DNA from 2 places in the Kitasatospora sp. NBC_00070 genome. Region 1 is predicted to be linked to the other one. Evidence: predicted binding sites of a transcription regulator. Region 1 holds the regulator's gene; the other holds the start of a gene.

Region 1 (4,091 bases):
AGACCTCGACCGGGACGCCGCCGCGTTCGGTGTCGGCGTCCAGCAGGGCGCGGATCTGGCCGGCCACCTCGGTGAAGGCGGCGCCCTCGACGGCGGCGAAGCAGACCGAGCCGAAGCCGGTGGGGCGGAAGCCGGCGGCGGCCTCCAGGGTGAGGGCGGCGGAAGGCACCCCGAAGAGCTGGTCGAGGTCGGGCCGGACCGGCTTGCTGCGGCCGAAGAGCGCGTCCAGGAATCCCACGGTGCCTCCTCAGCGGCCGAGCTCGGCGGAGATCCGGCCGAGCTGCTCCAGTCGCTGCTCCAGCGACGGGTGGGTGGACATCAGTTGGCTCGCGGCCTCCCGGGCGCTCAGCGCCGGGGCGAAGTAGAAGGCGTTGTACGGCTGTGCCCGACGCAGGTCCTCGCTCGGGATGGCGGCGATCTGGCCGGTCACCTTGGTCAGCGCGGAGGCCAGCGCGCTGGGCCGCCCGGTGAGCTGCGCGGCGGCCCGGTCGGCGGCCAGCTCGCGGTAGCGGGACAGCAGCCGGGTGAGCAGGAAGCCGGCCGCGTAGACCACCATGCTGACCAGCGGGACCAGGATCATCGCCAGCGCGGCGTTGCTGTCGTTGCTGCGGCCGCGCCCGTTCATCAGGCCGCCGTACAGCGCGATTCGGGTGATCACCCCGGCCAGCACGCCGAGGAAGCCGGCGATGGTCATCACCGCCACGTCCCGGTGCGCCACGTGCGAGAGCTCGTGCGCGAGCACGCCCTCCAGCTCCTCCGGCTCCAGCCGCCGGAGCAGTCCGGTGGTGACGCAGACCACGGCGCGCTCGGGGTTGCGGCCGGTGGCGAAGGCGTTCGGCATGTCGGTGTCGGTCACCGCGACCCGGGGCTTGGGCATGTCGGCCAGCGCGCACAACCGGTCGATGGTGCCGTGCAGTTGCGGGTACTCCTCGGGCGTCACCTCGCGGGCGCCCATCGCCCGCTGGGTGATCCGGTCGCTGAACCAGAACTGGGCCACGAACAGTCCGCCGGAGATCAGCACGATCAGCGGCCAGGCCCCCCGGAGCAGCACTATCAGCAGCCCGGTGAAGCCGACGTAGAGCAGTCCGATCAGGAACATCGTGGTGACCATCCGACCGGTCAGCCCGCGGTCGGGTGCGAAGCGGGAGTGCTGACCTGACGACATGGCTGCTCCTTATGTCCGGATCTGTCGCTTTCGATGCTGCCACTTGCCGGGAGCATTCGACGGGTGGCGCGGGTGGGACAGGGAGAAGGATCACCAGGCGGTGCCGTTCCTGCCGCCGGGGTCGGGCCTTACACTGGCAGGTACTGTCCTGGCACTCTGCCCAGCTGAGTGCCAGGGGACGGGTCAGGTTCGGGACGGAAGCGAAGACGGAGGTGCGTGGCCATGTACAGCGAGCGGCCGTTGGACGACCGCAAGCTCGCGGTGCTGCGCGCGATCGTCCAGGACTACGTCGGCACCGAGGAGCCGGTCGGCTCCAAGGCCCTGGTCGAGCGGCACAACCTCGGCGTCTCCCCGGCCACCGTGCGCAACGACATGGCGGCCCTGGAGGAGGACGGCTACATCCACCAGCCGCACACCAGCGCCGGCCGGATCCCCACCGACAAGGGGTACCGGCTGTTCGTCGACCGGCTGGCCGAGGTCAAGCCGATGACCGCCCCCGAGCGCCGGGCGATCCGGCACTTCCTGGACGGCGCGGTGGACCTGGACGACACGGTGGCCCGTACGGTCCGGCTGCTCGCGCAGCTGACCCGGCAGGTCGCGGTGGTCCAGTACCCCTCGCTGTCCCGCTCGACGGTGCGTCACGTCGAGCTGGTGGCACTGGCCCCGGCCAAGGTGATGCTGGTCCTGATCACCAACACCGGCCGGGTCGAGCAGCGGATGGTCGACTGCCCCGGGGCGGTCGGTGAGACGGTGCTGGCCGACCTGCGGGCCAAGCTCAACACCCAGGCGGTCGGCCGGCCGCTGCCCGAGGTGCCCGGGCTGCTGGAGGACCTGCCGGCGGCTTTCGAGCCCGCCGACCGGCCCGCCGTCACCACCGTGCTGGCCACCCTCTTCGAGACGCTGGCCGAGCAGAACGAGGAGCGGATCATGCTGGCCGGTACGGCCAACCTGACCCGCTTCGGCCACGACTTCCCGCTCACCATCCAGCCGGTGCTGGAGGCCCTGGAGGAGCAGGTCGTCCTGCTCCGTCTCCTGGGTGAGACGGCGGACGCGGGGATGACGGTCCGGATCGGCCACGAGAACGCCTACGAGGGGCTCAATTCCACCTCCGTGGTCTCGGTCGGCTACGGTTCGGGCGATCAGAGTGTCGCGAAGCTGGGCGTGATCGGACCGACCCGGATGGACTACCCGGGCACAATGGGGGCGGTGCGAGCGGTGGCACGGTACGTGGGTCAGATCCTGGCCGAGTCCTAACAGAGCACTGTCAGACCAGTCGCAGCACTTCTAGAGGCGGAACAAGCGGAGCATTTGGTGGCCACGGACTACTACGCGGTACTCGGCGTCCGACGGGATGCGGGGCAGGACGAGATCAAGAAGGCGTTCCGGCGCCTTGCCCGCGAACTGCACCCGGACGTCAACCCGGACCCCAAGACGCAGGAGCGGTTCAAGGAGATCAACGCCGCCTACGAGGTGTTGTCCGACCCGGCCAAGCGCCAGGTCTACGACCTCGGCGGCGACCCGCTGTCGCCCAACGGCGGCGGCGCGGGCGGCTTCGGCGCGGGCGCGGCGGGCTTCGGCTTCTCCGACATCATGGACGCGTTCTTCGGCGCGGCCTCGGGTCAGCGCGGGCCGCGCTCGCGCACCCGGCGCGGCCAGGACGCGATGATCCGGCTGGAGATCACCCTGGAGGAGGCCGCGTTCGGCACCACCAAGGAACTCCAGGTGGACACCGCCGTCACCTGCACCACCTGCTCGGGCGAGGGCGCGGCCCCCGGCACCTCGGCGCAGACCTGTGACATGTGTCGCGGCAAGGGCGAGGTCTCCCAGGTCACCCGGTCCTTCCTGGGCCAGGTCATGACCTCGCGGCCGTGCCCGCAGTGCCAGGGCTTCGGCACCGTGGTCCCGACCCCGTGCCCCGAGTGCGCGGGCGACGGCCGGGTCCGGGCCCGTCGCACCCTGACGGTGAAGATCCCGGCCGGTGTCGACAACGGCACCCGGATCCAGCTCGCGGGCGAGGGCGAGGTCGGCCCCGGCGGCGGCCCCGCCGGCGACCTGTACGTCGAGATCGCCGAGACCAGCCACCCGACCTTCCAGCGGCGCGGGGACGACCTGCACTGCACGGTCACCATCCCGATGACGGCCGCTTCGCTCGGCACCCAGGTGCCGTTGCAGACCCTGGACGGTCTGGAGGAGGTCGACATCAGGCCCGGTACCCAGTCCGGCCAGTCGATCCCGCTGCACGGCCGGGGCATCACGCACCTGCGCGGCGGCGGCCGGGGCGACCTGATAGTGCATGTCGAGGTGCAGACCCCCACCAAGCTCGACCCCGAGCAGGAGGACCTGCTCCGCCGCCTCGCGGTGCTGCGCGGCGAGGAGCGGCCTTCCGGGACGTTCGCACCGGGCCAGCAGGGTCTGTTCTCCCGGCTGAAGGACGCGTTCAACGGCCGCTGAGCCGGATCCAGGTACCAGGCTTCGAGGTAAGGCACGCGCATGACCGCCCCCGTGTTCGTCGTGGACACCGACCGTCTCGCCGGGATCGCCCCCGGCGGGGTGGTCCGGCTGGACGGCCCCGAGGGGCGGCATGCCGCCGCCGTGAAGCGTCTGGAGCCCGGTGAGGCACTCACCCTCGCCGACGGCCTCGGCCTCGGCGTCGAGGGCACCGTGGCGGCCGTGCACGGCAAGGACGCGCTGGACGTCACCGTGCTGAGCGTCCGTCAGGAGCCCGCGCCCGCCCCCCGGATCGTGGTGGTCCAGGCCCTGCCGAAGGGCGACCGCGGCGAGCTCGCGGTGGAGACCATGACCGAGGTCGGGGTCGACGTGGTGATCCCCTGGGCCGCCTCCCGCTGCATCACCCAGTGGAAGGGCGACCGGGGCGCCAAGGCCCTCGCCAAGTGGCGGGCCACCGCCCGGGAGGCGGGCAAGCAGT
Region 2 (4,091 bases), 700 kb from region 1:
AACGCCGGAGGCCCGGCTCCCCGTCGGAACGGGGGCCGGGCCTCGGGTGAGACCTGACGGAGCGTCAGTGCGAGTGGCCGTGGCCGCCGTGGCCGGCCGGCTCCTCGTCGGCGGGCTTCTCGACCACGAGGGTCTCGGTGGTGAGCAGCAGCGACGCGATCGAGGCCGCGTTCTCCAGGGCGGAGCGGGTGACCTTGACCGGGTCGATGACGCCGGCCTTCAGCAGGTCGCCGTACTCGCCGGTGGCGGCGTTGAAGCCGAAACCGGGCTCCAGCTCCGCGACCTTGTGGGTGATGACGTAGCCCTCGAGGCCGGCGTTCTGGGCGATCCAGCGCAGCGGCTCGGCGAGCGCCTTGCGGACCACGGCGACACCGGTCGCCTCGTCGCCGGTCAGGCCGAGGCCGCCGTCGAGCACCTTCTGGGCGTGCACGAGGGAGGCGCCGCCACCGGCGACGATGCCCTCCTCGACCGCCGCGCGGGTCGCCGAGATGGCGTCCTCGAGACGGTGCTTGCGCTCCTTGAGCTCGACCTCGGTGGCCGCGCCGACCTTGATCACGCAGACGCCGCCGGCCAGCTTGGCCAGGCGCTCCTGCAGCTTCTCGCGGTCCCAGTCCGAGTCGGTGTTGGCGATCTCGGCCTTGATCTGGTTGACCCGACCGGCCACGGCCTCCGAGTCACCGGCACCGTCGACGACCGTGGTGTCGTCCTTGGTGATGGTGATGCGGCGGGCGGTACCCAGCACGTCCAGGCCGGCCTGGTCGAGCTTGAGGCCGACCTCCTCGGAGATGACGGTGGCACCGGTGAGGGTGGCCAGGTCGCCGAGGATGGCCTTGCGGCGGTCGCCGAAGCCGGGGGCCTTCACCGCGACGGCGTTGAAGGTGCCACGGATCTTGTTGACCACGAGGGTGGAGAGCGCCTCGCCGTCCACGTCCTCGGCGATGATCAGCAGCGGCTTGGAGGTGCCGCCCTGCAGGATCTTCTCGAGCAGCGGGAGGAGCTCCTGGATCGAGGAGATCTTGCCCTGGTTGATCAGGATGTACGGGTCCTCGAGGACCGCTTCCTGACGCTCGGCGTCGGTGACGAAGTACGGCGACAGGTAGCCCTTGTCGAACTGCATGCCCTCCGTGAAGTCGAGCTCCACGCCGAAGGTGTTCGACTCCTCGACGGTGATGACACCGTCCTTGCCGACCTTGTCGATCGCCTCGGCGATCAGGTCGCCGACCTGCTGGTCCTGGGCGGACAGGGACGCGACGGCGGCCACGTCCTCCTTGCCCTCGATCTCCCGGGCGCTGGCGAGCAGGTGCGCGGAGACGGCGGCGACGGCCTTGTCGATGCCCTTCTTCAGGGCGGCCGGGCCGGCGCCGGCGGCGACGTTCCGGAGACCCTCGTTGACCAGGGCCTGGGCCAGCACGGTGGCGGTGGTGGTGCCGTCGCCCGCGACGTCGTTGGTCTTGGTGGCGACCTCCTTGACGAGCTGCGCGCCAAGGTTCTCGTACGGGTCGTCCAGCTCGATCTCACGGGCGATGGTGACGCCGTCGTTCGTGATGGTCGGGGCGCCGAACTTCTTGTCGATGACGACGTTGCGGCCCTTGGGACCGATGGTCACCTTGACGGTGTCGGCCAGCTTGTTCACGCCACGCTCGAGCGAGCGGCGGGCGTCCTCGTCGAACTGCAGGATCTTCGGCATGATTCCGTTTCCTAAAGGGGTCTACTGACGACGTGAGCCAACAACCGCGCCCCGGGCCCCTGTCACTGGTGACAAGAATCCGGGGCGGGCTGGTACGTCTTACTTCTCGATGATGGCGAGAACGTCGCGCGCCGAGAGGACCAGGTATTCCTCACCCTGGTACTTGACCTCGGTGCCGCCGTACTTCGAGTACAGGACGATGTCGCCGACGGCGACGTCCAGCGGGAGACGCTGGCCGTCCTCGAAGCGACCCGGGCCGACGGCCAGGACGACGCCCTCCTGGGGCTTCTCCTTCGCCGTGTCCGGGATGACCAGGCCGGAGGCCGTGGTGGTCTCGGCGTCGAGCGGCTGGACCACAATGCGGTCCTCGAGCGGCTTGATGGCAACCTTGCTGCTGGCGGTCACGTCCGAGCTCCCCTTCGGAGATTACGGGGTTGTTCTTCAGGTAGGTGGCGATGGGAACGGGTCTGCCGTCGCGGGGGTCAGACTCGCTTCATCGCGTTAGCACTCACCCGGTGGGGAGTGCCAGGAACGACCATAGGCGGCCGTTAGCACTCAGTCAACCAGAGTGCCAACGGCGTGGCCCGGAGAACCGCCGGAAACGAGTACCCGTACTCATGCGCGAGCCTGCCCCGGCCGGGCAGGATCGGCACCATGCCGGCTGCCACCCGCCCTCGTCCGGACCTCGCGACGGACCTCGTCTCAGCGTTCCTGTTCCTGCTGCTCTCCGCAGTGGGCGGCTGGTTCGCCTTCGTCTCGCTGGCCTTCCGGCACTGGGGTGACCAGGACACCGGGCCGGAGCCGTACGACTGGACGCCGATCCTGACGGTCGGCGCGCTGGCTCTCTGGCTGCTGGCCGTGACGGCGCTCGCCTGGCGCAGGCGGCTGCGGGTCACCGCCGTGCTGCACGGGCTGCTGCTGACCGCGGTGCTGCTGACCGGCGGGGCGAACCACGCCTACCAGCACCGGCACGACAACGACCCCAGGCCCGAGCCGCTCCCGTCGAACCACCAGCCCTGCTTCAGCGGCAGCGGCCGGTGCAACTGACCCGGAGCGGCAGAATGGGCCCGTGGAGATCGAATCGTTCCGGGCCCTGCTGACCGACCAGGGGCAGGCGCTGCTCGCCGAACTGCGGGAGTTCAAGCCCGACGAGGAGCTGGCACTGGCCACCCGGCTGCGCCGGACACACCCGGCCGAGCTGGTCGGCGCGGCGCTCGAACAGGCCAGGCTGCGGCAGCGGGCCAGGGCGAAGTTCGGCGACGACGCCGACGCGCTGTACTTCACCCCGAACGGGGTGGAGCAGGCCACCCGCCGCAGCGTCGCCGAGTGGCGGGCGCAGCGGTTCGCCGGGCTCGGGGTGAAGCGGCTGGCCGACCTGTGCTGCGGGATCGGCGGGGACGCGATCGCGCTGGCCCGGGCCGGGATCGCGGTGCTGGCGGTCGACCGGGACGAGCTGACCTGCGCGGTGGCCGAGGCGAACGCCGCCGCACTGGGCCTGGCCGGGCTGATCGAGGTGCGCTGCGCGGACGTCACCGAGGTGGACGTCACCGGGTACGACGCGGTCTTCACCGACCCGGCGCGCCGGACGGCGCGCGGGCGGGTGTTCGATCCGGAGGCGTACTCCCCGCCGCTCTCCTGGGCGGTCGAGGCGGCCCGCCGGACCCCGTACGGGGCGCTCAAGGTGGCGCCCGGCATCCCGCACGAGCTGGTGCCCGACGGTGCCGAGGCGGAGTGGGTCTCCGACCACGGGGAGGTCAAGGAGGCGGTGCTCTGGTTCGGCACCGGAGCCGCCGAACCGCACCGGGCCACCCTGCTGCCGGGCCCGCACACCCTGACGGGCGGTCAGCTGCCCGACCCGGCGGCCGGGCCGGTCGGGCGCTACCTGTACGAGCCGGACGGCGCGGTGATCCGGGCCCACCAGGTGGCCGAGGTGGCCGGGCAGGTGGACGGCCGGCTGATCGACCCGATGATCGCCTACCTGACCTCGGACCGGCTGGTCCCGACGCCGTACGCGCACGCCTACGAGCTGACCGACGTGCTGCCGTTCCACGTCAAGAAGCTCAAGGCGCTGCTCCGCGAGCGCGGCGTCGGCACCGTGGTGATCAAGAAGCGCGGCATCGCGATCACCCCGGAGGAGCTGCGCAAACAGCTGAAGCCGAGCGGCCCGCACAGCGTCACGGTGATCCTCTGCCGGACCGACCGGGGCCCGCTGATGATGCTGGGTCAGCCGGTCGGGGCCTGGATGTAGTCCTCCAGCCGGGCCACCGCGAAGCCCTGCTCCTGGATCCGGCGCAGCAGCTCGGCGAACATCTCGGTCATCGTCTCGCCCTTGAGGTCCTTGGGGCCCCGGAAGTGCGCCAGCACGATGTCGCCGGGCTTGAGCTTCTTGTCGGCGGCCTGGTAC

The links. Region 1 encodes HrcA, which represses chaperone genes, less so after heat shock. Its sites were predicted from a motif close to TTNGCACTCNGNNNNNCNGAGTGCNAA; they were not measured.
Region 2: the regulator HrcA is predicted to act here: its motif matches at 2,236-2,262, upstream of groES (co-chaperone GroES).

Annotation. Positions count from the first base shown of each region.
Region 1 is NZ_CP108247.1:2,165,413-2,169,503, reverse strand. Features, by position in the region: gene OHV05_RS10020 (hypothetical protein) at 1-238, opposite strand, end outside; gene htpX (zinc metalloprotease HtpX) at 248-1,165, opposite strand; gene hrcA (heat-inducible transcriptional repressor HrcA) at 1,388-2,419, shown strand; gene dnaJ (molecular chaperone DnaJ) at 2,477-3,616, shown strand; gene OHV05_RS10000 (16S rRNA (uracil(1498)-N(3))-methyltransferase) at 3,656-4,091, shown strand, end outside.
Region 2 is NZ_CP108247.1:2,867,526-2,871,616, forward strand. Features, by position in the region: gene groL (chaperonin GroEL) at 65-1,687, opposite strand; gene groES (co-chaperone GroES) at 1,787-2,092, opposite strand; gene OHV05_RS13065 (DUF6234 family protein) at 2,342-2,734, shown strand; gene OHV05_RS13070 (THUMP-like domain-containing protein) at 2,757-3,935, shown strand; gene OHV05_RS13075 (polysaccharide deacetylase family protein) at 3,911-4,091, opposite strand, start outside.